One region of the Oceanicoccus sp. KOV_DT_Chl genome, then DNA from elsewhere that is predicted to be linked to it. Evidence: riboswitches for the same ligand, from Rfam matches in the RefSeq annotation. Region 1 holds a riboswitch; each other region holds the start of a gene.

Region 1 (7,710 bases):
GCTGCTAAAATAATTTTTAAGAGATAAGTGTTAGCGATAAATGACTGTGAAATTAGTCAATCGTTAAACCTTTCTGAATATAGCTCTCGATGCGGATCCCATGGGAGCCATTGGGAATAACCGTTTTAATCATGTTGCCCAGTTCATTGGATTGGGCAAACCGTTCCAGATTGATGACCTTCTCAGGTACAGGCATTTTACTTTCATCGCGCAGTAATAACACTTTTGGTAAGTGGCGGTTGCGGTAGTTAGTACTGATAACAATACCGACCTGACCGTTTTGCAGCTCAACAATACTGCCGGGCGGATATAAGCCAATACAGCTAATAAATTCACCGACCAGTTTTTCATCGTATTTAGTGCCCTTGTTTTGATACAGTATTTTCAGTGCTTCCAACGATGAACGGCCTTTCTTGTAAACCCGTTCGCTGGTTATAGCGTCGTAAACATCACAAAGTGTCACGATACGGGTAAAGTCAGTGATCCCTGCAGCTTTGATTTTGCGCGGATAGCCAGTGCCGTCCAGCGCTTCGTGATGGCTGTAGGCGACATCCACCGCGCCGTGGTAAACATCTTTATGGGCAATCAGAATATCTCGACCATGTTGGGCGTGAAACTTCATGATGTCGAATTCTTCGTTGGTTAGCTGGCCCTCTTTGTTGAGTACTTCGTTAGGCGTACGCATTTTTCCAACGTCATGCAGCATCCCGGCAAGCCCCAGTTTGTTGAGGTCTTCTTCACTTGCGCCTAAATGGCGACCAAAGGTAATTGCCAGCAAGCCGACATTGACGGAGTGTTCCGAGGTGTACTCATCTTTTTTTCGAATTTTGGACATCCACATCATGGCATCCGGATTGCGCATGATACTCGATACACATTCCGAGACGCTGGATTTAACGTCTTTAATATTGATACCTTGGCCGAGCCTGACATCGTCCATAAAGGAACGCGTTAATTGGGTTGCGGTAGAGTGGGCGGCGCTTGCGCGAGAAAACTCTTGTTTGTTAGTCGCCGAAGTGGTGTAAGGTTTCACTTTAGTTTTGCTGCTTTTTACACTACTAGTCCGCTCCTCGGCAGCGGCCCAAGTGTCTTCATAGCCCTCGACGTAAACAAATTCGCAATGTTCTGCGATAGTCTCAATTTCTTCCAAACTGGTAATTTTAAAACCCTGTAAAATAAAAGGCGTTTCTAACCAAGGGCGGTCTAATTCGGAAACATACATCCCCACCTTTAAACCAGATACTGGAATGGGTGTTTTTTTGTTTTCCTGAATAGTGCGGCCGGGCCGGACAATGGTTTTTTTCACAGGTTTGTTACTGCTCTTGTTATGAGGGCTTGGCCCAGCGCCAATGAAAATATTTGCATCTTATACTTGCTGGTAGCTAATCAATCTTCTTAGTTTAGCTAATGGTCTGCTAGACGCCAGAATAATTACCTTAAAGCAGCTTGCAATAGGCAATAGTACTTACGATTTCTTCTAAATTAAGTTGCTGTTGGTACTAACAAATTCTAGTTACTACGCACTGCCGACTTGTTGCAATACGCTATAAACACTAATATGCACGGCAAAATTGTCGAGAGTTAAAATATGGATGCACTAACGCTATTACATGGTCGCAATTCAGCACCAAGGTTAACCGAGCCAGCCCCTGAGGGCGCTGAGTTAGCGTCGATGTTTAAAGCCGCTTTTCGTGCACCAGACCACTCCTGGCTTAGACCCTGGCGTTTTTTAACCCTGCGCGGTGAGGCGCGTAACTCGCTAGGAGAGTTATTAGTAACAGCTACTCAGGCTAGAAGGCGGGCTGCGGGGGAGGCGCCACTGTCAGCAGAAGAAATGGTTAAACTGGCTGCGAAACCGTTGCGAGCGCCCCTGATTATTATTGTTATCGCGGCCATAAAGGCGCACCCCAAGGTACCTGCGGTAGAGCAGCTGATATCTGCGGGTTGTGCGGCCCATAGCCTATTGCTGGCGGCGCATGCACAAGGATATGCAGGTGTATGGCGGACCGGTGATAATGCTTATGATGACATCGTTAAAGACGGGTTAGGAATTGCAACAACAGAGGAATTGGTCGGCTTTGTATATTTGGGCAGTGTAGATGGCAACTATAAACCATTGCGTGAATTAGACCCTAGGGACTTTGTCAGCGAGTGGCCTTGAGGGGGCTGCAATGCTTGGATCACCGCGGTATGGGGATTTAAGTACCGGATCGATGCCTTGTCGGTCTTGCCCGCTTAGTACTATTACTTATTGACCCGATTGCGTTAAATGGCGAAACTAGCGAAGTTTTAAGGCATTGTATGCCAACTTGCAATATGAAGCCCGTCTCTTACGGCTTCTCGAAATGGCAAACTCGGGGCAACCCGAGGACGCAAAACCAGTGCCCAGCTGATATAGCTTAGGGTCGAACGGTTACCGAAGGAAGTGGTAGCACTATAAACCACACTTCTTGATCAATGTCTGCTCAGCCAATTATATTGGCGGCGACGTAACGTTTAACGTTTGAGATTATGAGTCGATGGCTATCAGTAGTGAAAATACTTCACCGTCAATTTTCAATAAACTTTATCAAAGTAGTAAGCAGCCGCTACTGTACAGTTTGCTATTGTTGGCAGCCGTGGTACTGGTCGCTTCAGTCAGTAATTATTTAAGTGGTGATCGTAATTTAGATGTGACCGGTGCTGACGCCGTTTTTTTACATCGTGACTTTAGCAGAACACCTTTTGCGTTGATGGATGCTTATGATGCTTGTGTTTATGAGGCGCAATCTAAATTGGGTAACAGTTTGTTGCGCAGTGAAATTCTACCACTGTCTACTCGGTATAATTACGATCGTAATAGCTATAAAGTTGTATTGGATGTCGATGTTGGCACAGTCCACGAGTGGCTAGATGCTCATATCTATTGTGATATTGATCCCGAAGCGCAAGAGCTGAGTTACTACAAAGAGATATACCGGGGCGAACCTTCATTATTAGCCAAAACCATGAGCATGTTGGGCGATTTGATTAATTAACACTCGTCAACTTTAAGGCTAGCTTCCCAGCCTAGCATCGCTTTTTTGCGAATAGGGTTCCAGCGGTAGTGACCTAATTCCCCCATTCCCTGGATCACCCGGTGGCAGGGAATCAGTAATGCTATGGGGTTTTTTCCGACAGCACTGCCGACCGCTCTGGCCGCAGTAGGTTGGTTGATCGCCTTGGCAACCTCGGCATAGCTAGCGACAGCACCCGATGGAATTCTCAGCAAAGCTTCCCAAACCTTGAATTGAAACTGGGTACCATTAACCCATAGTTTCAGCGGTGAGGATAACGGTCGTGGCGATTTTGAAAAAACCTGTGTCACTACAATTGCTGAGCTGGCTTGGTTTTCTTCTAATATCGCTAACGGCCACTGGCGCTGTAACGCCTCTAACAAATATTCTATGTCTTGAGGTTGTTCAATAAAATCCAGCCGATGAATGCCGCGCTCAGTCAGTGCGATAAAACACAAACCAAAGGGGCTGGGATGTACTCCGTAGATAAATGTTATGCCATTGCCACCGTTTTTTATTTCGCCCGGCGTTACGGCATCCAGGCTAACAAAAAGATCGTGCAGGCGGCTGCTCGAGGACAGGCCGCTATCGCCAGCTGCTTTCAATAGACTGGCACCATCCAGTAATCTACTCCGGGCCTGTTCCCGGGTGAGATATTGCAAGAACTGTTTTGGACTGACGCCGGCCCATTCTGTAAAGACTCGTTGGAAGTGGTATTCGCTAATCGCACAGTGCTTGGCAATAGCGGCTAGTTCTGGCTGTTCGCCCTGGTGCTGGTCGATAAAGCGCAAGGCATTGGCCACCAGTTGATAGTGGCGTTGCTGCGTTTCTAGCTTGTTGTGCTGTAGGGATTTCATTCCGGATACAGTAATCCCTGAAACAAAAAATGACCACCCGATAATTGCTATTTTTTTGCTTAGGCAGTCAGGAACCAGAGAAATAGCAAAATGAGGGTGACGATAGCTCAAACACTGTTATAATTTTGATACAACAAAAATATCAGCTGCACTGATTTTATTATGGCATCGAATATTACAGAACTAAAAACAACGATGTTTCTCACCCCGGTAATCAGCACAATCTTTCGGGTGTCTCTATTGTTATTTTAAAATTAATCGGATGGCGGGTTAGTGGTGATAAACCTAGCCAGCCTAAATATGTACTGGCTGCGGCCCCTCATACTAGTAACTGGGACTTCGCTTTACTGCTATTAGTGTGTTTTAGTCTTCGTCTGGACGCACATTGGATGGGCAAAGATGATATTTTTATGCAGCCATTCAAACGTCTAATGATTTGGTTGGGTGGGATTCCCATTGATCGCAGTAAAAAAAATAATGTTGTTGAACAGATGGTAAATTATTTTCAGAGTGTTGATAATTTAATTGTTATTGTGCCGCCAGAAGGGACGCGAAGTAAAGTTGAGCGTTGGCGCACGGGTTTTTATCATATTGCATTGAATAGCGAGCTGCCTATAGTGTTAGGGTTTATCGATGCCGCAAATAAAAAAGTTGGCTTCGGTCCTGCCTTTGTTCCCACCGGTAATGTTGAACAGGATATGCAAGATATTCAGTCTTTCTACCAAAATTTTCAGGGTATCAATCCTGAAAATTTTTAGTGGTAGTCTAATTCTATGCTTGGGGACTTTTTTAGGTCGATATTTTTTCTCTCCCGGTTACCCTATTTGTCATTAAAGTGGTAACTTTTGGTCATTGTTTGCAGACATTGATATCACTAGTATACCGATCAATGATTTTACCTATATAGAGGCTGTTTGTGACTACTCATTTATTTTGTCGTTTTATTTCGCTGGCATTGTTATTCGTCAGTTTGATTGTGCAGGCGATACCGGCAGAGCAAACTATTCAACAAAGTACTCAGGTTGTTACTACCGAGAGTATTGCTAATCAGAGTGATAATAATTGGTTAAGTTACGGTAAGGACTATCTGGAGCAACGCTTCAGTGAGTTGAATCAGATTAATACCACGAATATTGAGCAGCTAGGTTTGGCTTGGAGTTTTGATACCGATTATGGTCGTGGCCTGGAAGCTACCCCATTAATTGTTGACGGTATTATGTACGTAAGTGGCAGCTGGAGTATGGTTTATGCGCTGGATGCTAAAACCGGTGAATTGATTTGGAAGTTTGATCCGCAAGTGCCAAAGGAATGGACAAAAAAAGCGTGTTGTGGTGTGGTTAATCGTGGCGTTGCACTGTATGAAGGTAAAGTGTTTTTCGGTACTTTAGATGCGCGCCTGGTCGCACTGGATGCCACTACAGGGAAAAAAATATGGGATGTCGTTACTGCTGACCTCAGCAAACATGCTTACAGTATTACTGGTGCGCCTCGCGCGGCCAAAGGCAAAGTCTTTATCGGTAACGGCGGTGCAGAGTATGGCGCGCGAGGATATGTCACCGCTTATGATGTGAATAACGGTGAGCAGCTTTGGCGTTTTTACACGGTGCCAGCAACGTCGGAAGAAAATGCCGGTGATGCTACTCAGGAGATGGCTGCCAAAACCTGGAGCGGGGAGTTTTGGCAACACGGCGGTGGCGGAACTGTCTGGGATTCGATTGTCTACGACCCTGAGCTGGACCAGCTGTATATCGGTGTAGGTAACGGCTCGCCCTGGAATCGAAGAATCCGCAGCCCCGGTGGTGGCGATAATTTATTTTTATCTTCTATTGTCGCTTTAAATCCCGATAACGGTGATTACCTCTGGCATTATCAGGAAACTCCCGCAGAAACCTGGGACTACACCGCCACCCAGCACATCATGTTAGGGGCTATGCAATGGCAGGGTGAACGTAAAAAAGTTATTTGGCATGCCCCCAAAAACGGTTTCTTTTTTATCATTGATCGCAGTAACGGCAAACTACTGTCAGCGGAGCCGTATACTAAAGTGAATTGGGCTGCTTACTATGATATGGAAACAGGCCGTCCTGTGGAAACAGAAAATGCTGACTATAGTCAGGGCCCCGTTTATATTACGCCTTCGTCAGTGGGTGCCCATAACTGGCAGCCAATGACTTATCACCCCAATACCGGTTTGATTTATATCCCTGCAATTACTGGCATGTTCAAGTATGAAGAAGTAGAAGAGTATGTGCATCAATGGGGGCATTTTAATACCGGTTCTAATCTTGACCAGGGCTTGTTAAATAATGATTTATTGGCACAAGCGATTGTGCCAAAAATTGTTGCGGGTGAAGTCATTGCCTGGGATCCCGTGAGCCAAAAAGCGCAGTGGAAAATTCCACGGCCACAGCCATGGAATAGTGGCCTATTGGCGACTGCGGGTGATTTATTATTTCAAGGTACTGGCGATAAACGTTTTATCGCGATGGATGTAAACAATGGCAAAGAATTGTGGAGCTTTGATACCCAGGTGGGCACTATCGGTTCGCCAGTGACTTACAGTGTCGATGGCGAACAATATGTAGCGATTCCTGCAGGTTGGGGGGGCGCTTTGGGCTTGGCGGGTGGTGTTGAGCAAGGTCGGCAACCAGCGAAAGGGCGCATATTGGGTTTTAAAATTAGTGGTCAGCATCAATTGCCGCCATTACCGGAGCCGGCACCAAGAGTGCAGCCGCCTGCCCGCATTACTGATGATAAAGAAATTCTGAACCGGGGTGCCGAGCTGTACTGGACTTACTGTGGTATTTGTCATGGTCAGGAAATGGTCAGCAACGGCCAGGTTCCAGATTTGCGCCGCTTGCCCACGGTATTCTACGATAACTTCCGCCAGATCGTAATGGACGGCGCCATGAGTAAAATGGGTATGGTTGGATTTAGTGACGTGCTTGATGAACAGGATTTTCACGCGCTGCAAGCTTATACCCTGGATCAAGCCAATGAAGACTGGGAACTAAGTCAGCAGCCAGAATGGTGGCTGGCGATCAAGCGCTGGTTTTATGACATCGTGGCATCGATACTGGCGTGGTTAAGTTTTCAGCAGCTCTAGTCGATTGGCATAATTAATTGATAAGCTGGCACTAAATAAAAGAGTAGGAGGTGATCTCCCTGTATCTATAATCGTCAGCTCCAGTCAAAAAACTGTTAGCTAAGGAGGTAATAATGAAAAAATTTTCTTTGGATAGCGGTAAAGTGGCAGCGATTAGTATACTAATTATTATTGGATTGAGTATTCTAGGTGTCGTAATCGCCTTATCTGCGTCGATTTAAAAGTGCAGCATCATGGTATTTGTACCGGCACCACTTCATCGAGTTTAATTGCCTGTTCTTCAACAAATTCCCCTTTCACCCAGCTGCCACCGTCAGGGTCTTTCATAAAATCGCCTACGCCACCCGGACTGGTTATATTGAGCGTATGCCGTGGCTGCGAGAACATTTTTTTATTAGGGAGGTCCATTTCATTCAGTGTTTGAGAAATGGCTTTGCCGTCAAAATCCACTTCAATATCATAAAACTGTCTGGCGCCGTAACGGGGGCAGAAAGCGTGATCAAGTTGCAGCGTTTTACTCACTGCGTCGATAAGTGGTGCCGAAGCCTGGTGGCTGGATAGCCAATCAAAAATCGTGGCTTCGATAATACTAAAGCAGTGCGCGGGTTGTCGCAGCATCGCCAAATATAATGGTGCGCGATGTTCGTAAACTTCCATGCGGTCGCTTAAATCAAAATCAACTAACTGATCTTCAAAGCCTTTGATTAAGGCG
Region 2 (7,710 bases), on a different contig from region 1:
ATCGCCGTTTTTTAGTGAAGTACATGCCCGAGTTGGAAGTGTATTTTCATTACCGTAATTTGGATGTCAGTACGATTAAGGAGTTGGTGCGTCGCTGGCGGCCTGATTTATTGGGGGGCTTTAGTAAAAAGGGCGCACATCTGGCGTTGGATGATATTCGCGAGTCGATTGCTGAGTTGCAGTATTATCGTGAGGTGTTTTTGAAGGTTTAGGTTTTGCCGGGCAACCCCCGGCAAACTAAAAAAGCAAAGGCTAAAATCCACCGCTAGTGAGAAGATAATAATCACCCCAACCATGGTCGCCCACCCGATGCTATTCATCATCCTCACAAGCCCATTCCTGGCTATGCTAATTTGGTATCTGCTTTCCAGATTTAAGAAAACCAATAAACAAAAACAGCGCCAGCAATTATTCACTGCGGTAATCACTGATCATTGGCGACAAATACTGATAGACGATTTCCCTCTCTATCAACAACTGCCTGCCGAGCTAAAACAAAAGCTGGAAGGCCATATACAAGTTTTTCTCAGCGAAAAAATTTTTGTCGGTTGTGATGATATGGTCATCACTGATCAGGTTCGGGTGTTGATAGCAGCGCAGGCATGTATATTAATTTTGAATAGACCGACAGATTACTTTCCCGGGTTTGAAACAATTTTGGTATATCCGGAGGTATTTCAATCGCCGGTCACTGAGCGAGAGGGACATGTGGAATCAATTAAAATGTCTTTGCGCTCAGGGGAGTCGTGGCGGCGAGGGCCGATTGTATTGGCCTGGAGCCATGTGCTGAAAGGCGCAAAAAACAGTGCCGATGGTTACAACGTGGTGATGCATGAATTTGCCCACAAGCTGGATGAGCAGGACGCGACTATGGATGGCACGCCGGTGTTAAAGCAGTCAGCACAATACCGTTCATGGGCGCAGGTATTTACGCAGGAGTATACTGCTTTGGGTAAGGATATAATGCGTGGTCATAAACACCTTATTGATGATTATGCTGCGACATCCCCTGCTGAATTTTTTGCAGTGGTGACCGAAACTTTTTTTGAAAAGCCGTTGCGTTTACAAAAAGAGCACCCGGAACTGTATCAGGAACTAAGCGCATTTTATGCAGTGGACCCTTTGCAGTGGGTAAAGAATTAATTGGTAGTGCCTACTTTCTGCCTTGTGTAAGAGCTGATCATTATCAGCCATTTCCAAATAATTAGGAGTAACCATGCCCATCACTGGAGAATGTTTTTGTGGCAGTATTAAATATCAGCTAGAGGGTAGCCTGAAGGATGCGCGATCTTGTCATTGTTCGCGCTGTAGAAAAGCGTTTAGTTCGCAGGCATCATCTTACGCATTGGTCGACGCGGCTGGGTTTTGCTGGTTGCAAGGTGCTGACTTACTCACTAGTTATCAATCCCAGCCTGATTTTGGTTTGCAGTTTTGCAGTCGCTGCGGATCAACACTATGTGGTACCTATAAAGGTGAAGTTCATGGGGTGATGCTGGGGTGTATTGATGGTGACCCTGACATCGACATTGGCTATCACCTGTTTGTAGGTTCTAAAGCCCGTTGGGAAAAATTGCCCACGGGCATTACAGCGTATGAGAATGGATTGCCTTAAGTTTTTGAAACGGTGCCGTTACATACATAACGATAGGTTTTTTTATGCTTGATTTATTGGCTGATTTTGCAGCAGGTGCATTGATGATCAATGCGGTTCCACATCTGGCAGCCGGTATGCGTGGCGAATTATTTCCTTCCCCCTTTGCATCGCCTCCCGGTGTGGGGGATTCCAGCCCCGTGGTGAATGTATGCTGGGGTTGGTGCAATGGGGTTGGGGGCTTGGCTTTATTGGCTTATGCACCGGTGACCATCGGTATCGAATGGTCATTTTTTGCCGCGGCAGCGGGTGCTTTGGTCGGGGTGGTTTGATCGCGTCGCACTTTGAACGGGTGCGTGCTAGCAGAGGTTAATTGTGATTGGGTGGCGTTGGCGTAACTCAATATAGGACATTGTTAGTTGCAATTGCCTGACCAATCCGGAGCCTTAGGGCGAAATTATCCCCTCACTGGCGAGTAATCAAATCAAATTCGGTTTAAACTCTATCTCCCCACTCACTACATGCTTTGAAGACTGTGAATCGACGTGAACAAAGAAGAGCAATCCGGAAAAATTCTGCGATTGCCAAGCAGCAAAAATATTCTGATTTTATAGCGCCCCAATATTGGTCTGTCTGGTTTGGTATGGCGCTAATGTGGCTGGTAACCCGTTTACCCTATGCATTGCAAATGGCTTTAGGCAGCGCTTTGGGTTCCTTGACCTACCGATTAGCAAAATCACGGCGGCATGTCTGTGAAGTGAATATTCGCCTGTGTTTCCCCGAGCTGTCTGCTACCGAACAACAATTGCTGGTGAAGCGAACGTTTAAATCCTATGGGCAGGGGATGTTAGAAACAGCAATGGCCTGGATGCGTCCCAATCAATGGTTTGCCAAGCGAGTCGACTTCAGTGGTTTGGAGCATTTGGCTGCAGCTGCCGAGCGTGGACAAGGCGTATTGTTAGTCGGGGGCATTTTGCCATTCTGGATTTGGCCGGCGCCTTATTAGGTTTAAAAGTGAATTTTGATTTTGTGCATAGACCGCATAACAATATGCTGTTTAATTTATTTATGACCCGCAGTCGTGAAAGTTTTATGGATGATTGTATATCGCATAAAGATGTGCGCAGCATGATGCGCTCCTTAAGAAAAGGGCGGGTGCTGTGGTATGCACCGGATCAGGATTACGGTCCGCAGGATAGTGTGTTTGTGCCCTTTTTTAATATTCCAACGGCGACTATTACCGCGACATCCCGAATTTCGGCGATGGCGAAAGCGGCAGTTATTCCTATTTCATTTGTCCGTGATAGTGGACGTTATAAGGTCACGGTTTATGAGCCGCTGGATATTCCCAGTGGTGATGACGTGCAAGATGCTACACAATTTAATGAATGGGTAGAAAGTATTGCCAAACAGTATCCAGAGCAATACCTGTGGCTACATAAACGTTTTAAAACTCGACCGGAAGGCGAAGCCAAATTGTATTAATTAGCCTCTGCTGCCCTCATTACAATAAAGCAGCAATGGTTGAAATTTAGATGCGCAGGCTTAAAAGAATAATCGCTTTACTCCTACTGGTGATTCTTTTTGTCGCCGGGTTGTATGCCTATTATTTATACGTGCCGGCAGTAACAAAGTCTGGCAACCTAATAATTAATTTCAGGACAGAACTATGAGTGATGTACATCAGTTTGCCCAGTCAGTCATTGAGTGGGGGCGTTGATTTTTTTTCTGATCTTTGTTCTTAGCTTGCTTGCTATTGCTGTTATCTACTTTATTGACGTTACCCAAACCACCCAAACTATCCGTCGAAATTATCCGGTAGTTGGGCGTTTTCGCTATTTCTTTGAGCATATGGGCGAATTTTTTCGCCAGTATTTTTTTGCGATGGATCGCGAAGAGCTGCCTTTTAATCGAGCAGAGCGATCCTGGGTTTATCGTGCGGCAAAGAACGTAGACACCACCATAGCTTTTGGTTCTACTCGCCCCTTGAATCAAAAAGGTGAGGCGATATTTTTGAATAGTCCTTTTCCCGCCTTATCAAAAGATGTGGCCAAGCCGCGTTCTATTACTATTGGTGAAGGCTACTGCGAGCAGCCCTATAGTACGCATTCCATTATTAATGTTTCGGCAATGAGTTTTGGTGCGATATCGCAACCAGCAGTTATAGCCCTATCAAAGGGCGCAAAAGCGGCAGGGATTTGGCTCAATACTGGTGAAGGGGGTTTATCGTCATACCACCTTGAAGGTGGTTGCGATATCGTCTATCAAATTGGCACAGCCAAATACGGGGTGCGCGATGCGGACGGTAATCTCAGTGACGAAAAATTAAAAGCAATAGCCAGTCACGAACAAGTACGTATGTTCGAAATAAAAATGAGCCAGGGGGCGAAGCCGGGCAAAGGCGGTATCTTGCCCGGTGCTAAAGTGACAGAGGAAGTTGCACTTATTCGAGGTATTGCTGTTGGCCATGATTCAATAAGCCCCAATGGCCACGAAGATATTCGTTCCGTTGCCGATCTTTTGGATATGATCGAGAGAGTGCGTAAGGTAACGGGTAAACCGGTAGGTTTCAAAATGGTGGTAGGAGGCATTGAGTTTTTTCAGGATTTGTTTACCGAGATTCATCGTCGCGGTATTGCCAGTGCGCCAGACTTTATAACTTTGGACAGTGCTGATGGTGGCACCGGAGCCGCACCGCAGGCGTTAATGGATTACGTGGGTATGCCATTGAGTGAAAGTTTGCCATTGGTGGTGAATGCATTGCTGAGTTTTGGGTTGCGCGATCGTATTCGCGTTATTGCTGCCGGAAAACTCATTACACCAGGTAAAGTGGCGTTGGCGTTAGCTGTGGGAGCAGATTTTGTAACCACAGCGCGTGGCTTTATGTTTGCGCTAGGCTGTATTCAGGCATTGCAATGCAATAAAAATACTTGTCCTACGGGTATCACCACCCACGATGCTGATTTGCAGCGCGGGTTAGTACCGGCAGATAAAGCATTGCGGGTTGAGCGTTACGCGCAAAAAATTGTTTATGACGTGGGTATGATTGCACATTCCTGCGGGGTATCTGAGCCGAGAAACCTGAAACGTAGCCATGTGCGTATTATCGAATACAGCGGTCACACAATTCCGTTGCTTGACATACATCCAGAGCCAGCGGTGAAAGATGAGTATAATTCTTAGTAAGACCTTCGTTATATTAATAAAGGTGAACAGGATTCATTTGTCGCCGAGTGGATTCATAAATAACCAGAGGCTATAAAATTTATTTAATCTCTGTAGTGTATACGTTAATTAGACAATATTTTTTATTCCTACATATATCCTCTTCTGATCTTTCGCTGGAAATTATGATTTTCAGTTCGAAATTTTTCCCGAATTAAAAATTACATTTGTATGGCACCTGTATTACATATATTTCAGTTCAGTGAAATTACTGTGAAACTTCTTGGATTTAATAACTTGTACACATAATTGTAACTTCCTCAATTTAGTCTCTCCACGTCGCCAAGGATTGGTGTTTGTGCTGCTTGTCCGTGATTCATAAAGGATTCATAAAATCAGCACAAAAAATCAATAAAAGCTTGTTAAAAAATAGGTGCAATTGAGGCTATAGGGACATAGCTTCGGTTCGCTGAGATAGCCAACCCTGTCGCGAGGCAGGTTCGGAAAGCCTAGGGTCTTCATAATAAAAAAGACAGCCGGGTTGCGATAGTAAGGGGCTGGAGAGCTTGTTGTTTAGATATTTTCAAGCCCCACAGTATCCGATTTATGATTTTTATAATCGGTAAATAAATCGAAATTAGGTGTTCCCCCTCGAGAAAGTGGGAGTTACCTGCTGAACTATTAACTAGGACTCTTGGAGAAAAAAATGAAGAAATTATTTGCTTTATCAATGGCTATTGCAGCGGCTAGTAGTGGTGCAAATGCTGCTTTGCAGTTGGGCAGTACTTCTAATAACGAAGCTGGTGAGCTGTTTATCACCATGTGGAACAATGATAATCAAACCTCCTTTGTGCAGGACTTGAACCTGTATGTTTCTGATCTGCTGTACGGCACAGGTGTTATCAGTGATGGACAGACTCTTTCTATTAACCAGACGGCGCTGGATGCGCTAGGAGCTGGTGATATTAAGTGGACAATCAACGGAGCTAACACTGATAAAACAACCAATGAATTTGATCGTGATCTGTTTCCCGCTAATCAGTGGCGTAATAATGCTGGATTATTGTTGACTGCCAACCGGGAAATTACTGCTACAGATGAGGGTCAGATAAATACTAATATTGACAATGCATATCAATCGTTGCAAACCAAACTTAATGCTTCAGATAATTCTATTACTGATGTGTATCAGTTAACAGGTATTGATTTTTTTGGTGAAGCTTCCTGGGGTGAAGGTATGTACGCAATGGCCAACACTTTCAATTTTGACACGGCGGCTGGTGTGAACGATGGCACTATGGATTTTTATGGGCTGCAGTTGTTTGATGATAGGTACGATATGGTTGGTGATGGCACCGGATTTGGTGATGATCTTTGGCATGTTGTCAATTTTGGTTCATGGACTCTGGCTGGTAATGAATTGACCTATAACGCACCTGTAGCGGCCGTTCCTGTTCCTGCTGCGGCTTGGTTGTTCGGTTCTGCGTTATTAGGCCTGGCTGGTATCGGACGCAAGCGCAAAACTCACTCTTAATTTTAATTTCCCGCTTCATTGCTTATCTCACTTTGCTGTGAGCGGGAAAGTTACGCTTAAAAAACACAAGTTCCGTTTTTAAATACATGTTGAGGATAAAGAAATGAAAATTAAATTGTTAACAGCTGCTGTGGCAGCGATTGCAACTAGCCAGGTATTCGCCTTGGCACCTACTGCTTCATATGATCTGGAGGTACGCGTGTCTGGTGCGACTGCGGTTGATAACCAGTTTCAGGCTTATGTAGAAGAGTTGTGTGATCCAGCTACTCTGGATTCATTTTATCAACCATCTGATGTGGCTCGCGGTTTTGGTTGTACCGTACCTGGTGGCAGTGTTGCCGGTATTGCTACTGATCTGGATGTATTGTTCATGAAAAACTCCAGTGGTTCCTCTGCCGGCGTTGCCCCGTTGCCAATAAAACCAGCGTGCCATTTTTAGATCTGTCTACCTGTGTTGTAGGTACAGTTAATGGTGGTACTTACGATTGTACTAATGCCAATGTGAATCTGCAGGCTCAAATTGGTGTTTCCGATGTTGAACCTGAGCTGTTTAAAATTGCGGCTAACGGTTCAAGAAGTTTTGATGGCACGCAATTGACAGTTAATACCGTTAATGCCCAGACCTTTGGTGTAGTGGCATCAATAGGGTTGCGTAACGCTCTGCAGCAAGCTCAGGGACTGACTATTGGCTCTGATGATGTTGCCAATATGCCAACTTTATCTTCAGATATTATTGCTAACTTGTTCGCGGGTAAAATTTCCAGTTGGGACACGCTGGTAGGTAATACGGGTGTGGGAATTGCTACAGCTGCTGGCCAAGGGAATGACGAAGTAAGCGTTTGTTTACGGACCCCTGGTTCAGGTACTCAAGCACAGTTTAACGCTTTCTATATGAAAAATGCTTGTTCCTACCGTGGTGCTGGTAACAAAAACTTTGTAGGTTTCCTCACTGCTGCTGATACTGATGGTATACAAAATGTTTACGACGCACCCTATGATTTGGATGAAATTGCCGATGAAGAGTTGGAGTGTGGCGATGAAGGACAAACTTTAACGGCGGCTGATTTACCTTTCTCTGAAGATGAAAAAGCCTGTTTGGATGATGGTGGCATTGAGCCAGTTGCAGCACCTTGGGTACATTGGGCCAAAGGCTCTTCCGACATGGGTAAGTGTGTAACCGGTCTGGCTTCAAAAGGTTACTGGTCACTCGGTGTGCAGTCGGTAGAAAAAGTAGCTGAAACCAGAACTGACCGTAACCAGTTTAAGTATCTAGCTATTGATGGCGTACTGCCAACATTAGAAAACGTTGCTGCTGGTTTATATAAAAACTGGGCTGCTGCATCAATTCAATGGGAAAGTACGGTTGTAACGGGTCAGAAGCTGGCTTTTGCTGAAGCGTTTGTAAACAAAGCTCGCAGTA
Region 3 (7,710 bases), on a different contig from region 1:
GCAAATCAAACTCATAGGATGCGCCAAAGCCGTAATCAGTATTGGTGACACCTGAACGCAACGTATCGTCATTCATTAAGTTATTAATATAAAATACCGCGCTCCACGTATCACTTTCGATACCCGAAATAAAATTAACCAACCGATATTGTGGCAACCAGGAAATATTACCCGGCGTCATAAATCGCTTCGATTGATAATTGCCATTCAACTCGGCAAAGCTACTCATCCCGGATTCAAAATCAGTGTCATAACGCAAGCTCCAGGTAATGGCATCACGCGCGGAATAAGGCATTCTGTTACCGGTGTAATCTCCATCAACATTGCCGGCATCCGCCATAGAGCTTCTGGAAGCAGGACCGCCGGCTATTTTGGCGGTGTTGAAATCTTCGTAGTAGGCATCAGAATAGGTGTAGCCCAATGTTGCGGTCAGACGCTCGGTTAAACGAGCCGTAATATCAAATTCAGCGCCTTCAACAATCGTTTCACCGGCATTGACAATTTTAGGAGCAGGAAAACCAGCACCGTTTTCAACTAAAATAGACGTTTGCTGATCGGTATATTCATAATAAAAAGCAGCCAGATTTAAAACGACCCGACCCTCTAGCCAAGTCGTTTTAGCGCCCACCTCATAAGTTTTCAGCTTTTCCGGATCGTACTCAGGCTGAAACTCAGCATAACCGGTGGCAATTCGATCATCAAAATCCACATTTGAATCAGAACCGATAATGCCATCACCATCAACGTCGTAGCCGGCCCACTCAGTATCCTTGTCCAAATCCGTATCGCGAACCAAACTGGATGCATTCGTTGTATCTACTCCACCAGGCTTAAAGCCTTCCGCATAAGTGAAGTACATCATCACATCTTCGTTTGGGTACCAGGTAATATTGAAACGCGGCACAAACTCTTCCACTGTCGGCAATTCATTACGCTGAGCCTCACACTCACCATGAATATCCGGTTTTAATGCTCCTGCAAGCTGCGTATCGGGTAATGCTTCAGCCGTACTCCCATTGCCACTGCCATTAAAGGGATAAACATCGTTTGGATCTATTTCATAAGCACCCATAGCAGTAGACATAAATCCACCACAGTTGCCAAACGCAGAAGACAAACCATGTAACTCAGAGCCACTACCTGCATAAATAATATCTTCTTGCAGATAACGCCCTTCAACAGTGACACTTAATGTTTCTGATACGTCATAGGTAAACATTGCCGCCAACGACATATGTTCTGTCTCGCGAGATAACCAGTCTGTAACCGGGCTAGTACTAAAGTAATCGGCGGCTGTGACGTAACAACCTTTGGTAATGTCACCTCTATCAGCGCCCATACAGTCGCGACTGTCATTAACCAGATCAGCATCTTCATCAAGATAAGGCAAACCACCAAGAAATAAGCCGGGGTTTACAAAGGCGCTATTCACCAGGTCCGTACCACCCTCACGCAACCACCAGCGATCCTCCATTTCTGTATTTAATTCTTCTTCCCAATAAAGTACAGAAACCGTCCATTGAAATGATTGCTGCTGTCCGGAAAATCGAAATTCATGATTAACCTGCTCCAGGTCATAGGTCATATCCATAGCTGTCTGAAACCCGTATTGCGCTATACAGTCACCCGCTACGGCTCGATCATCGCCATTACAATTGATACCGGTTGGCGCAGTGCCGTCGTCATCAATCAGCGTGCCGCTGTAAAGTGAGTAGTCGGTTAAATCAAAGTCTTCCTGGATATTGGATTTATTGCGGGTATAAGCACCGATGTAACTGAATTGAAAAGTATCCCAGTTAAAATCAAACTGTTGATGCAAGCGAAGGTTTTCTAATTCAGTGCCACGGAAATCACGACCCGTACGTGGATCAGCAGAAAAATCTATCTCAGACGCATCGGCGTGCTGTGCACCCACCAGCATCGGACGACAAAGTTGATTGGCACCTGGCTTTTCAGCAGACCCGGGGAATAAACCAGCTGCATTTCTATTACGGTAGGGAACCTGCGACAAGCTACAATCAACTATTGGATCGCCCGGGGCTACCCCCAGAGCATCCTGAACTGACTGCGGTAAATCATTCGCATAATAGGCGCTAGCTCTATTTTCTACGCCCTGCTGAAAAAATTGCCCCTGATTGTAGGTAACGGCACGACCATCATAAACCGTCAAATTCGGGTTTGATGATCTACCCGTATCCAAGCCACTTCCGGCAACAGTGCCGTCATTAAAATAGTCACCCAGAGCGGGAGTATGATCTACAGTTCTCCGTAAAACCTGTGCCCTAGGGCCATATTCTTCATCACTGTATTCAACGCGCGTATAGGAAGAAAGTATATCGTTAGGCTCAAACAATAATGCAAAAGCTGCACCCAGAGTATCTTCAGTACCCAGATCGCCACCCGTATTAGGGTTGTCGTAAGCGCCGTTTCCTTCAGAGCGTGCCAGATTAATACGATAGCCCAGCTCATCATTAATGGGGCCACTTAAACTCAATTTTAATTCATTCGCGTTCCATTCACTTAAATCATCTTCAACACTGCTGACATCAAAATCTACTGCGCCTTCAAATTCTAGCGATGGTCGTTTGGTAATATAATTGATTGCGCCACTAAATGCCGAACGGCCATAAAGAACGGACTGAGGACCTTTTACCACCTCTACGCGCTCAAGATCAGTGAGCCGCATATTTCCGGTCATGCCACCACCAGCCGTTGATAACGCCTCGCTAGAAACATCTACAAAATCTATTAGTGTAGCCACATTGGCTCGACCGCGGGTTGTCGATAAGCCACGAATAGTAGGACGGGTATCATTAGGTAATAAACCGGAATCAAATACTAAACCTGAGACCATTTGGCTGATATCCTCAACCCCGGAAATGCCTTTCTCCTGAATCATCTGCGCGGACAGCGCATTAATGGCTAAAGGCACTGACTGCATATCTTCAGCAGCGCCCTTGCGCGCGGTTACCACAACCTCTTCAATTGCATAATTTGATTGGGCGCAAACCCCACTGGCAACTAACACAGAACTCAGGGTTAATAATCCACCCATTAAATTCTTTTGATAAACATCTTTCATTCTTTACACCTGAAGACAAAATGACAAAACAAATAAATTACACTGACAGCGTATTTAATTGAGAACAACGGTATGTAATAACCACCACGAGGAAAAAATTACGCAGGAGCTGTACCGCTTAAATTTCTTTTATAGCGCATCAAGGATGAGCCTCTTAATGCTAACTTGCTGGCGATATTTTTTATTTCGCTGCCCTGCGACGCCCCATACCAACCAGACCCAATAAAGCAGAAGCAAACAACCACGCGGCTGCTGGAATCGGCACTGCTACTGCCACTATTTCAATATTCATACGATAATGGTAAGTTGAGTCCTGCATAGCAGTTGCATTAGTAAAAGCAACGCCAAAATCAGCAAGCTCCTGCGCACGGACCGCTAACTGATCATCAAGATCATTCCAATCCGATGTGTCAGAAAATTTATAAATTGCACCAACTCCTGAGCCGACGACGGTCAGGTCATTCCAACTCCAGGAAGACGCACTCCAACCGCTTGGCCCACATGCACCATAGCTGGAATTATCAATACAGACTGCACTACCTGAAGTAATGCTATTAGTACCAATTGAGCTATCACCACTATTGTCCTGGCCAACTATAGTATTGGTATCAATGGTGCCATCAGACAACACCACATCATGCTCAGCGGCCCCACCCAACATAATAAGATCGTTAGACCAGGTAAAAACCCCTGTCACATCGTTGTAAAATAGATTGCCTGGGGCATACGCGGTAACACCGGGAATCGGAGGAAGAGGAGTTTTAAATTGTGCACCCGCTAAACCGCCATCAGGATCACCGCCGCCGCCAGGCGCAGTAGAATATTCGTAGACGGCATCCATACCAAAATTACCTGCACTATAAATATCTACATTGATAATCTTGGCATAGTAAAGCGTGGCATTAACCACAGGCGCGACAGCAAACAACATTACTGCCACAAGAAATTGATTTTTCATGATTTAACCCTAGACATATAAAAAGTGGCCACTAGTAACAGTGACCACTTCCCTTGATCCACACCTAAAGTGTGTTAACTGAAAACACCATCAATTAAGCAGCTTTACGCTTACGACCAATACCAGCAAGACCTAATAGCGCTGAACCAAACAACCAGGCTGCTGCAGGTACAGGCACAGCAGAGATAGCCGCTTCAGGAGGAGCAATAGCCATAAGCTGAATATTCATGCGGTAGTGATAACCTGAATCCTGCAATACAGAAACAGGGCTGAACGCAACACCGTATGCATCTAACTCAGCTGCACGAGTAGCTAAGTCTGCATCCAGCGTATTCCAATCGGCGCTATCACCAAGAGAAAAAATAGAACCAACACCCGCTCCAGTCACAGTAAGGTCAGCCCAGTTCCAGGAACCAGAGTTCCAGCCATAGGGACCACATGCGCCGTAAGTTGATAGGTCAATACATGTAGCAGATCCGGTAGTGATACCATTTGGCTGACCTAGAATATTAGCAGTATCGATAGTACCGTCAGACAAAACCACTTCATGAGCTGCTGCGCCGCCATCCAAGTGGATGTCGCCAGTCCAGGCAAAAACACCTGTATCACTGTCATATACCATGTTGCCTGGAGCAAACGCTGAAAAACCAGGAATCGGCGGTGGAGTCACGAACTGATTGCTTGCCAAGCCGCCATCACCATCGATTTTGCTGTATTCATACATGGTATCAACACCAAATTGGCCAGAGCTGTAAATGTCTACATTTTGTACCTGTGCGTAATAAAGTGTTGCGTTTGCACTAGACGCTGCAACGGCGATAATTGCCGCCGAAAGTAATTGTTTTTTCATTGTTATATCCTCGAGGTTATTAACTCAAAGGGTGACCCGGCCATCTTTTCCGCTTTCCAATATCACATCGCTCCCTTGATGCTCTTTTTAGAAAAGAACTACTAGCTTGAAGATCCGTTGGCTTTCCGTCCCAGCCTCACAACTGGTTTGGCTTTTTCCGTATCGATTAAAATTATTGTTAAACGAAATATTTCCGATGAATCTAAATGCATCGGTGAAAAGGACATATCAAACAACGTGCCAGAATAAAAAAAACCTTTAGTAACAAAGAGCTAGGAAAAAGATATAGCTCTATAGCATTAACGAGCACACCGAAAATATTTTCTCTGTAAAAGTTGCCGTCGAATTGGCCAAGCCGAAGATTATTGCGTCAATTTATTGTTGTCACGATGACAAACACCCATCAAATTACTACCCATTCAATATTAATAATTATTTATTTACTACCCATATGAGCAGTGCGTTAATTATTTTTTCACCATATGGTCATATATAAAAAAATGACCCAAACGTCGCGAGTGTAAAGTTTTTCGGCAAAGATATGATTAAATGAAGAGCACATAGGATGACAAGTTTTCTGCGTCTTTTCTTAAAGCTTTACACAAAAAAATATTACTAATAACCACTACCCAAATGGGTATTACTGATTTCGGATTTTTGTGATTATATATACGCTGTCTTTTTAGTTAAAAGGCAACAGAATTTGAAAACGGTTAATTTTTGTTTTCATAATTCTATCCCACGCTTTACGCGCCCTATGGGCGCGTTTTTTATGGGCGATATAATATCAAAAAGATATCAATTTATACGAGGGAGATTGCCTAAAGTACGGAGGATCAAGCCAACTAGTTCGGCTTGATTATTAACATACGTTTTTGAAAAACAATTTTTTAAATGATAACGAACAGAATTTGAATTTATTGATAGTGCAGTTGCTATATCTTCAGTAGAACTACCATTCACCAACATCCCCACAACTTTTGCTTCAGATTCTGTTAAGCCATACAGGGACTTTAACTTATCCCAAGGCAAATCTATAGATGTAGATTCATCAGTAATAAAAACAAGGTTTTGAGCGCCATCACTCAGGCGCCATTCCCTGGAAACATCGCCGCTTTTATTCATATGAGGCAAGCAGGAAATAAAAAACTTTTTACCGCTATTATTAACATACTTAATATATTCACCTTCGGGCGATTCTGCTTCGACCATTGATCTCAGAGCACTATTAAGCACTTCAGTTATACCATCAGCATTAACAAGTAATTTGTTTCCCTGCACAAAAAATTCTCCATTCGCAATATAGCGCCCGGCCACGTCATTCATCGCCACCACGCCACCACGGTGGGAAATAATAAAAACTGCTGCAGCTATATGATTTAAAGAACGGACTACAAATCCATTTAACTCTTCGGTGTAACTGACATCAACCGACAGCCTATAAGCTCTTCTGATATGGGGTAGCAATCCGGCTAAGAACTCATATTCTTCTCGAGAATAACTTTCTTTACCTTCACGTCGACCATAAACATTAACTACTGAATATGCTGGGTCCTGCCGAGTCCTGATAAAGGAAACCATGAAATTGGTGTTTTTATTACCATCGATAAATACATCTCGGCCTAAGCCTCCATACTTTTCCGCTTGAGATAAAAAATCATTACCCTTAAAGCATTCAATCTCTGATTGGTTTTGTAGAATTTTTTCTACCAAGCCTTCATCAAATATAGTTTTCTGATAAGATTTTACGCTTCCGGTTTCTTGCACAATATGAATCCCGTAATTATGCGACGGGTCTTCAAAATCTGTAATTAAAGTATGGCAAAAATCAGCATCCAATACATCCATCATTCGACGTGAGAATGTCTCCCAACCACGCGGATCAGCCACAGAGTCATATATCAACTCCATAAACTCTGGAACATATTGTTGCATACTACTGTTAGCCTTTATCTTTCTAACATTAAGCGCATATAAAAACCTATACCAAAACTAGATTATAAAGATCGCTGTGTCTTTTCATTGATTGGCGTTAACCACAATAATCTTAAAATGGCTATAAACAGGAATAACACTATAGTCATAGCTACCGGATGCTTATTGGCATACAAGTAAAACTCATAGAACTCACCATAGAATTGCGCGCACTCGGGTATAAACCAGGCTACCCCGGTAGCGCCTATACCATAACGAATGGATAAGCCGACTTCGCGCTGTTGGGTTTGTTTATACATTAAATACAAACCCCAAATCACTACCAAGGCACACAAGGTGTAGGTCACGGGATGATGCAAACCAAAGGTTCTGGGATCAACGATGACTAGCATTAATACATACATAAACCAGGTTACGAAAAAATATTCAAAAGCCGCTACGCGAGCCACATTGGGACGATACCCTTGGGTAGGCTTACCTAATACACTGGCATCCATTCTCAACGCGCGGCGAATCCATAACAACATCCGGCAGCGCACATCTTTGTTAAACATTATGAATATCAATGTCATGATACAAAACACACCCGATGCTTGCATAAACACATGCTCGCCAAGAAAGCCGCCTTGTGTACCACCATCAGCAGCCGGCACCATCGGAATATTCGCACCATGACCAATAATCGGCATGGCGGATTCCATCCAGGACACCCAAATCAAAAAACCACCGGTATAGCCTAAAAGCGAGCCTTTTACCTCATCACGGCCCATGCCACGAACCACCAACCACATACCTATCGCTCCGGTAATAGCAGGGATAATCCACTTCCAGGGTTCCGGCAAAACATATAAAGTGATTACTGTAAAACTATGCATCAACATTTTT
Region 4 (7,710 bases), on a different contig from region 1:
TGATCCGGCTCTGTGGCCACGACTTCATATTCGTGAATAGGTGGATGTGACATGAATTGGCTGCCAAGCATTTCCATAAACGCGATATTTTCTTCCGGGCAGTCAACTTTAAATTCACCACCGTCATCGGGTTCAAGGAACCTTAAAATCGAGTTGGTACCATGCAGAGCGAACCATTTTTTGCCGCTGCGAATAAATTCGCAGAGGCGGGTAGTTTCTTCATCGGAGGGTAAAACGTCACAGGTATAAGTAATGATGATGTCAGATTCACAAATGGTATCGATGTCGCTGTAATCAGCGCCGACTTTAACTTTAATGCGGGGCTGCTCAGCCAATAACTTTAAAATCTCAACCCGGGCATGGTCAATATTATGGTATTTTCCACCGGCAACCAGATAAACGTCTAAACGATCACTTTTACTCATAGTCCCAACTCTTATGTTCAACCAATAGTTGTTTTGAACATCGTTAATAAATAGGCCGCAATGATGCTGCGGCCCATGTTGGTAGGGTGGGGCTTGATCCACCAGCTACCCGATGTTTAACCATTTTATTGTAGCGTGGAGGGTCGAAGACCCTCCTTGCCGTTATTACAGCTGCACACGTTTGGTGAAACCGCCGTCAGCCACCAGATTTACACCGGTGATCAAGCTAGCAGCAGGGCTGGCTAAGAATGCCACGCTATTAGCGATTTCTTCGGCAGTACCCATGCGGCCCTGAGGGCACTGGGCCAGAGTACCTTCGTATACTTCAGCCATGTTGTTTTTGATAAAGTCCCAGGCGCCGCCTTCAATAAAGACTGGGCCGGGTGATACGCAGTTAACACGAATGCCTTGTGGGGCTAATGCTTGACTGAGCTGCTTGCCGTGAACAATAAGGGCGCCTTTAATAGCATTGTAGGGAGCGGGTTGCATGAACGTTTCTACACCTGCAGTACTTGAAATGATGACCACTGAAGCAGCGTCCGATTTCTCTAAAAATGGCATGCACGCTTCTATACCACGGGTAGTGCCTAAAAGGTCAATATCCAGGTTGGCCTGCCAGGCTTCGTCGCCAACGGCACCACCACCAGCACTGACGTTCGGTACAAATATATCGACACCGCCTAATTCAGCAGCAGCACTGGCAATCCAGGCCTGATAGCTAGCCTTATCTGCAACATCAACTACGGCACCGGTTACCTTGACGCCTTTGGCACCAATTTCCTTAATGGCTGCATCGACTTCTGCCTGGTTGCGTGAGCAGATGGCGACATCTACGCCTTCATCGGCTAATAAATTAGCAATGGCGCGGCCAATGCCACGAGTAGAGCCAGTAATGATGGCTTTTTTGCCAGATAGTCCAAGGTCCATAGCGATCTCCTAGTGAGTATTTGAGGCAACCCTGTCGAGCCTGATGGCATGGTTGTGGGCAGCTTGTTTTTTATGGGTGTTTTAGTAAGAAATCAAGGTATCAAACCTCCCTAAAAAAAACAATCAGATTTGACTGTTTATTTTGATTCCGATAGTCTGTTGTGATTATTACCGCTGATTGGCGCCATTAATATGCCTGCTAAACAGGTCATGAAAGTGCTCATTAAATAACAATTATATTTTGGAGTATAAGATGAAGTTATATAGTTCGGTTGGACCTAATCCTCGCGTTGTTCGTATGTTTATGGCGGAGCGAGGGATTGATATTGAAACGGTTGAAGTCGATATCATGGGGGGAGAAAATCTAGGTGATAGCTATAAGCAATTGAACCCGTCGGCACAAACACCCTGTTTGGTTTTGGATGACGGTACTGCGATTTCAGAAATCACCGTTATCTGTCAGTATCTGGATGAAATCTCTGAAGGTGAGTCATTAGTGGGTTCTACCCCTGAAGAGTCTGCTGAAACGAGAATGTGGAACCGGCGTATAGATGTGCGTATTTTAGAACCGATGTCGTTGGCCTTTCGCAGTGCAGAGGCTTTGGCGCTATTTGAAAACCGCTGCCATGTTATTCCTCAGGCCGCAGATGATTTAAAAGCCACCGTGCAAGAAAACTGGCAGTGGTTAGATGGTTTGATGGCAGGTAATAGTTTTATTTGTGGAGAACGTTTTACGTTGGCTGATATTCAGCTATTTATTTTTGCTGACTTCGGCAACTTAATTGGTCAGGGTATCCCGGCCGAGTGTAAAAATTTACTTGCCTGGTTTGAGAGAGTGGCAGGCCGTCCCAGTTTTGCCGCCAGTGTGCACCCGTCTGAAGCTGGCTAATATTATTACGCTAAGTTGAGTTATTGCGATGTCCTTTATTAATTACACCGCTAAGCACAAAGTGTTGGTGATGACTAAAGGGCATCCGTTTAACCGCGAAGATTTTTTCTCTGTCTTTGATCGTTTACCCGATATTGAAGCGACTGCAGTTGAACAGCCTGCTGCGCAAGTATTTTTTAATCCGGAGCAGGCGAAGGCCTATGATGCTTTTGTGCTCTACGACATGCCCGGTATGAACTTTATGGCCGCGGCGAGTGATGGCGTGGCACCGGAATATATTGATCCGCCGGTAGCGTTTCAAGATGATTTTTTACATTTATTGGCGTTGGGGCACGGCTTTGTGTTTCTACACCACAGTATTGCCGCTTGGCCGTCATGGCCAGAGTATGCCGAAATTGTGGGCGGGAAGTTTTTATACAGACCCGACGTTATAGAGGGGCAACCCTATCCTGATGATGGCTATCGTCACGAGGTTGATCATACGGTTACTGTTACGCTTGAGCATCCGGTGACGACAGGGGTGTCGCCACAGTTTTCAATAACGGATGAGTTGTATCTTAATCATGTCTTTCATGATGCGGTTATCCCAATACTGACCAGTGATTATGACTACTGCGAAGATAATTTTTATTCTGCGCAGCAAGCGGTAAAAGGCAATCTTTTTAGCCGCGAAGGATGGCGGCATCAGCCGGGCCATAATCTTATCGGCTGGATAAAGCACTACCGCAATAGCCCGATTGTGTATTTGCAGTGTGGTGATAGCCAGTCTGCTTATGAAAATTTGGATTTTCAGCGCTTGCTGAGTAATGCTATTAAGTGGGTGTCCAGCGATGAAGCAAAACGTTGGGCGCGCTCAAAAAATCATTAACATTGACTATCTTAACCATTAATAAATGAAGGATTAACCCATGAAAGCGGCTGTGTTTAAAGAGGTGGGTAAACCACTCAGTGTCGAATCGGTAGCTGACCCGGCGCCAGCATCCTCCGAATTGGTGATGAAAGTGTCGTACTGCGGGATTTGTGGCACTGATTTACATGCTACTCGCGAAGGTTTAACGACCGCCTGCTGCGGCCAGATTTTAGGTCATGAATACGTTGGTGAAATTGCTGAGGTCGGCAAAGAGGCGGAGGGTGATTGGCGAGTAGGTGATAGAGTCTGCGCCTTGCCTTTTATTGCCTGTGGTAAATGTTTAGCCTGTGCCGGCGGCCAGTTTTTTCAATGCATGAATAAAAAAGTATCCGGCGTTGATGACCAGGGTGGTTTTGCCGAGTACGTGACCACAGGTTGCCGTGAAACTATTTTGCTGCCAGACAGTTTGGATTTAAAAACCGCCGCTTTGGTTGAGCCGCTGGCGGTAAGTTTGCATGCGGTTCGCGTTGCCGATTTAAAAGCAGGTAGTCGTATATTAATAATGGGCGCGGGGCCGATAGGGCTGACGGTGGCGCTGTGGGCTAAATTCTTTGGTGCTCGCGATGTGGTGGTTAGTGAATTGGCAGATTCACGAGCACAGCTAGCTAAAAAAATGGGCGCTAACCATGTGATAAAACCTGATTTAACCGCAGGTGCGGAAGGTTTGTTAACTCAGTTTAGTGATCTCACAGGTGCAGCTCCCGATATTATTTTCGAATGTGTGGGTGCTCCCGGTTTATTGCAGCAATGCATGGAAATGGCACCTTACGGTGGAAAAATTATTCCCGTGGGTGTTTGTGAACAGCCAGACAATATCATGCCCTTTTTCGGTTTGATTAAAGAGCTGAATATTCAATTTGCTATTGCTTATACCAAAGATGATTTTGAAACCTCGATAGCGATGTTAGCGGATAAACGGATTGATATATCGCCGATGATTACTGATGTGATAGGTCTTGATGACTTGCCTGATGCGTTCGAAGCATTAAAAACACCCAGTAATCAGTGCAAGGTGTTAACTAAAATCGGCTAGGGGTAGTGATAGCTCTCTCTTTTTCTTGTCATTCCCGATCAAGTCGATGATAACTTTGGCTTATTTATAGTGTTTCAGATTTATCCTGAGCAATAGCGCGCGAAAGCGGGAAGCGATCCGGCGAGAAAAGCTAGCAAAATAATAAAACCAGGCGTGAAGGAAATATGGCCACACTATTAGCTCATATACAGGTATTTTCAGGCAAGGAAGCCGATTTTGAAAATGTCATGAAAGAAATGTACCGTATTACTCATGCCACTGAGCCCAACTGTTTACGCTATGAATATTGGCGTGGTGAGAAAGAAGGATTTTATTATTGTTTGCTGTCGTATAAAACCAATCAGGATTTTTGGGAGCATCAGGCGAGCGATCATCATGAAGGCTATATGCAGGATTTTGTCGCATGTATTGAAGATTTGAGGCTGGAGTCGCTTGACCCTGTTGCCAATGCTTCGCCACTTATGCCCGCTGCGGAACAAGCTGTATCAGCGAGTGTTTCTGCAGCCGTTAAAAAACAGGCGTTGGCTTTTCCGATTGGGGTTAAGGGTTGGTGGAAAGCTTTTCACTGAGGCAATAGCGTTATTCAATGTGCATAAAAAAACCCGCCGAAGCGGGTTTTTTTATGGGAGTACCGGGAAGCGAAAATTACTTACGCTTACGGCCAATACCCGCCAAACCTACAAGAGCTGAGCCAAACAACCAAGCTGCAGCTGGTACAGGTACTTCTGATGTCTCAAAACTATAAGTCAAAGTGTTACCACCGCCACTGAAACCACCATTAATATCATTGGTGATAGTACCTACAGAGCCATCAAAAGAATAAGTGTAGGTATTAGAGGTTGGAGGAGTGCCAACACCAGGACAAACCGCGGCTTCGAATGATCCGCTACAATTATCAACGGTTGCAGCACCACCAATTTGGCCTGCGCCGTCACCAGTAACAGTGATTGCAGACAGTTCAACAAGAGCATTCAAGCCAGGAGCGATAATGATATCCATGTCGTAGTCTTCAACTGAGAAGCTGAATGAGCCATCGGAATCGTCAAATGTACCAACCAAAGCAGGAGCGGCAGGGTTGAATACGATAGTTGCTTGCGCGTTTGTTGCACCAGAAAGAGTACCAGTTACATTGAATACTGCAGCGTTTGCTTGTGCAGCGGTTACAGCGATTGCAGTTGCTAATAATAGTTTTTTCATTGTTATATCCTCGAGGTTTCTCGAGAAGGGTAACCGGCTGTCTTACTTAGGTACTGATCCCTGTTTTGCAAGCTATCCATTATGCTTGACCACCTAATTCTTAAGACCCTTGGTTTTCCGTCCCTGCCTCACGACAGGTTTGGCGTTTGCCTTCAATTTAGTTTTATTAGTTTGAATAACGTTTCTTCTTATCAGATACGGGTTAGTCCTTTTAATTCCATTTATAGATTGGTTATAGCACCAATCTAAAACCCGATTACTGTCAACTTTCCTCGTATCTTGCTTTGGTTAATACAAGTATGGTGCCAAGTATTAAATAGCTAATAAAAACAGGTGCTTATGTTTTAGTTCGTGAGTAGAGCAGTTTTTGCGGCCCAGATCTCGACTTAATCTGTAAGAAAAACCGTCAAGTATGTTTTTATTGACAAAGAAAACCGGATAGATTGATTTTAATTTTGTTCGAATTTGTGGCTTAACTATTATCTTGAGCCTGTTCGTTCAACGGTGGCTTCGATAGGTCCCATTTTGGCCTGGATCAGACGGTGTTTTTATCAAAAATAAGCATATCAGAGTTTTTTTTATAACTATTAGCTTGGATTAGTGGGTACTTTGAAGCAAAGTTTAAGTGAGTGGCTAAAAGTTGGGCTAATTTAGGGTGGCTGGAAGGTTTTGGTGCTACTTTGACATTTCTAGTGGTGTCAATGTTGCTGTTCTGTAATAAATATCGACACAAATTGATTTTTTATTCCTTTGTTGCCCTGATTTGGGGCTGTATTGGCTGAGAGGTTGTTGGCCTGCCTGAGACAGTGATTATTTTGCTCCTTTCTAGTCCCTAAAGCGGCCCTGGCTGCTATAAATCGATAATCAATTCCCCATTATTTGCGCCATTAAATAGCATATTAAAGCTGCTTTGGAAGTCCTCCAGCCCTTTGGTGCTGGACGAGCTTGCGTTTTCCTTCGTTGGATGGTTTGACAGTGGCTCTGATTTTATTCAGCTGAATATCATCACCGTCAGTAACCGCATGACGAGTAGGTGATTGTTCCAGACAGTAGGGCCCTTTGTGGGTATGAGGGATTAAAGTAAGTGCCATTCTACGAAGAGACTACTTTAACGCTGCACTAGTGGCAGCGTTAAAGAGTAGGTTGATTAGTGCGGACAAGTATTAGTTAAACGAGGGTGCGGTTGATGGTTATTCAACCGCATTGATTGTTTATTCTGCGTTAGGAAAATTCAGTTCGCCGCGATAATAATCAACGCCCACGAGCTTAGCCATTTTTTCATTAAACTCTTCACCCTGTAGGCAGTTAATCTCCATCCATTCATCATTGCTGACTTTGTTTTTGGCAGCGACGGTCTCAACGGCATCAGGCCCTACTGGGTAACGGAAATGGGGCTTGTCCGATTCGATCGCGTGTGCAATCGCGCTGGCAACATCATCCGGCATCGCCGGGCGAGTATGACCAAACATAAAAAACCGCGCTAAACGATCCAGTGTTTTCCGGTAAGGCGTTTCACCTTCAGGTAAGCTACCTTTAGCCCAAATTGGAGTTAACACGACACCGGGTTCGATAATTGATACCTTGACGTTGAACTCCGCCATCTCCATGGCGAGCGCTTCGCTTAAGCCTTCCATTGCCCACTTGGATGCAGAGTAGTGAGCGTGACAGCCCATAACAACCTGGCCTGCCAATGAGCCCACCGTGACGATACGGCCAGAATTTTGTTTGCGCATAATGGGCGTGACTTCGCGCAGCACGCTGACGTTGCCGAAATAATTGGTTTCGAAAATTTCCCGGACTTCTTCCAGTGGTGTTTCTTCAACGGCGCGACCGCCGCCAATCCCTGCGTTATTCACCAGTGCATCAATACGGCCGTGCTTTTCCATGATTTCAGTAACAGCGGTTTTGATAGTGGCGGGATCGACTAAATCCAGTTTAATGATACTAACGGGTAAATTTTCGGCGTCGATCTTTTCTTTTAGTTCGGTTGCCCCGGCAGGATTTCGACAAGCGCCATAGACCGTGTGACCTTTGCGTGCCATATGCAGTGCTGTTTCCTGGCCAATACCAGTGCTGGCGCCAGTGACGAGTATTACAGACATAAAAAACCTCTTTGTTGTTTGAGTCAGTTGTGATTAATTTTTGTCGTGTTGCTGTGCTTTAATTCGATAGTCGCAAGTGACGCAGCGGCGCATGCCTTGTCGCATACTGTCATTTTGCTGTTGTAATTTTTCTAATTCAGCCTGTAGTTTTTTTATTTCCTGTTGCTGGGTAATGATGCGATGCTGATTGGAGAAAAAAGAAAATAGCCCGGCCATTAACTAGCATC

What was found. A riboswitch is a leader RNA that binds a small molecule or an ion and turns the genes downstream of it on or off. The one in region 1 is predicted to bind cyclic di-GMP.
Region 2: linked by a shared signal. The riboswitch ahead of UNITIG_RS23535 (VPLPA-CTERM sorting domain-containing protein) and the one ahead of UNITIG_RS21830 (hypothetical protein) in region 1 are both predicted to bind cyclic di-GMP.
Region 3: linked by a shared signal. The riboswitch ahead of UNITIG_RS22870 (VPLPA-CTERM sorting domain-containing protein) and the one ahead of UNITIG_RS21830 (hypothetical protein) in region 1 are both predicted to bind cyclic di-GMP.
Region 4: linked by a shared signal. The riboswitch ahead of UNITIG_RS23510 (VPLPA-CTERM sorting domain-containing protein) and the one ahead of UNITIG_RS21830 (hypothetical protein) in region 1 are both predicted to bind cyclic di-GMP.

The regions. Positions count from the first base shown of each region.
Region 1 covers NZ_FQLF01000007.1:128,752-136,461, reverse strand. The annotation lists gene UNITIG_RS21840 (HD-GYP domain-containing protein) at 53-1,306, opposite strand; gene UNITIG_RS21835 (nitroreductase family protein) at 1,589-2,161, shown strand; cyclic di-GMP riboswitch class I at 2,338-2,421, shown strand; gene UNITIG_RS21830 (hypothetical protein) at 2,520-3,017, shown strand; gene UNITIG_RS21825 (bifunctional transcriptional activator/DNA repair enzyme AdaA) at 3,014-3,892, opposite strand; gene UNITIG_RS21820 (lysophospholipid acyltransferase family protein) at 4,060-4,650, shown strand; gene UNITIG_RS21815 (PQQ-dependent dehydrogenase, methanol/ethanol family) at 4,809-6,998, shown strand; gene UNITIG_RS21810 (radical SAM protein) at 7,230-7,710, opposite strand, start outside.
Region 2 covers NZ_FQLF01000002.1:1,242,132-1,249,841, reverse strand. The annotation lists gene orn (oligoribonuclease) at 1-212, shown strand, start outside; gene UNITIG_RS09595 (zinc-dependent peptidase) at 346-1,143, shown strand; gene UNITIG_RS09590 (GFA family protein) at 1,217-1,612, shown strand; gene UNITIG_RS09585 (hypothetical protein) at 1,657-1,923, shown strand; partial or broken gene lpxL (LpxL/LpxP family Kdo(2)-lipid IV(A) lauroyl/palmitoleoyl acyltransferase) at 2,235-3,076, shown strand; gene UNITIG_RS09575 (FMN-binding glutamate synthase family protein) at 3,299-4,774, shown strand; gene UNITIG_RS25545 (hypothetical protein) at 4,970-5,065, shown strand; cyclic di-GMP riboswitch class I at 5,224-5,305, shown strand; gene UNITIG_RS23535 (VPLPA-CTERM sorting domain-containing protein) at 5,463-6,290, shown strand; gene UNITIG_RS09565 (hypothetical protein) at 6,394-6,729, shown strand; gene UNITIG_RS09560 (hypothetical protein) at 6,717-7,710, shown strand, end outside.
Region 3 covers NZ_FQLF01000002.1:2,211,694-2,219,403, reverse strand. The annotation lists gene UNITIG_RS14195 (TonB-dependent receptor) at 1-3,082, opposite strand, end outside; gene UNITIG_RS23610 (hypothetical protein) at 3,264-4,040, opposite strand; gene UNITIG_RS22870 (VPLPA-CTERM sorting domain-containing protein) at 4,135-4,890, opposite strand; cyclic di-GMP riboswitch class I at 4,918-5,052, opposite strand; gene UNITIG_RS14180 (helix-turn-helix domain-containing protein) at 5,689-6,825, opposite strand; gene UNITIG_RS14175 (hypothetical protein) at 6,888-7,710, opposite strand, start outside.
Region 4 covers NZ_FQLF01000002.1:1,071,881-1,079,590, reverse strand. The annotation lists gene UNITIG_RS08770 (ThuA domain-containing protein) at 1-425, opposite strand, end outside; gene UNITIG_RS08765 (SDR family NAD(P)-dependent oxidoreductase) at 591-1,352, opposite strand; gene UNITIG_RS08760 (glutathione S-transferase family protein) at 1,606-2,241, shown strand; gene UNITIG_RS08755 (ThuA domain-containing protein) at 2,270-3,109, shown strand; gene UNITIG_RS08750 (alcohol dehydrogenase catalytic domain-containing protein) at 3,150-4,184, shown strand; gene UNITIG_RS08745 (putative quinol monooxygenase) at 4,349-4,753, shown strand; gene UNITIG_RS23510 (VPLPA-CTERM sorting domain-containing protein) at 4,830-5,381, opposite strand; cyclic di-GMP riboswitch class I at 5,407-5,535, opposite strand; gene UNITIG_RS08735 (SDR family oxidoreductase) at 6,593-7,483, opposite strand; gene UNITIG_RS08730 (hypothetical protein) at 7,517-7,699, opposite strand; gene UNITIG_RS08725 (hypothetical protein) at 7,699-7,710, opposite strand, start outside.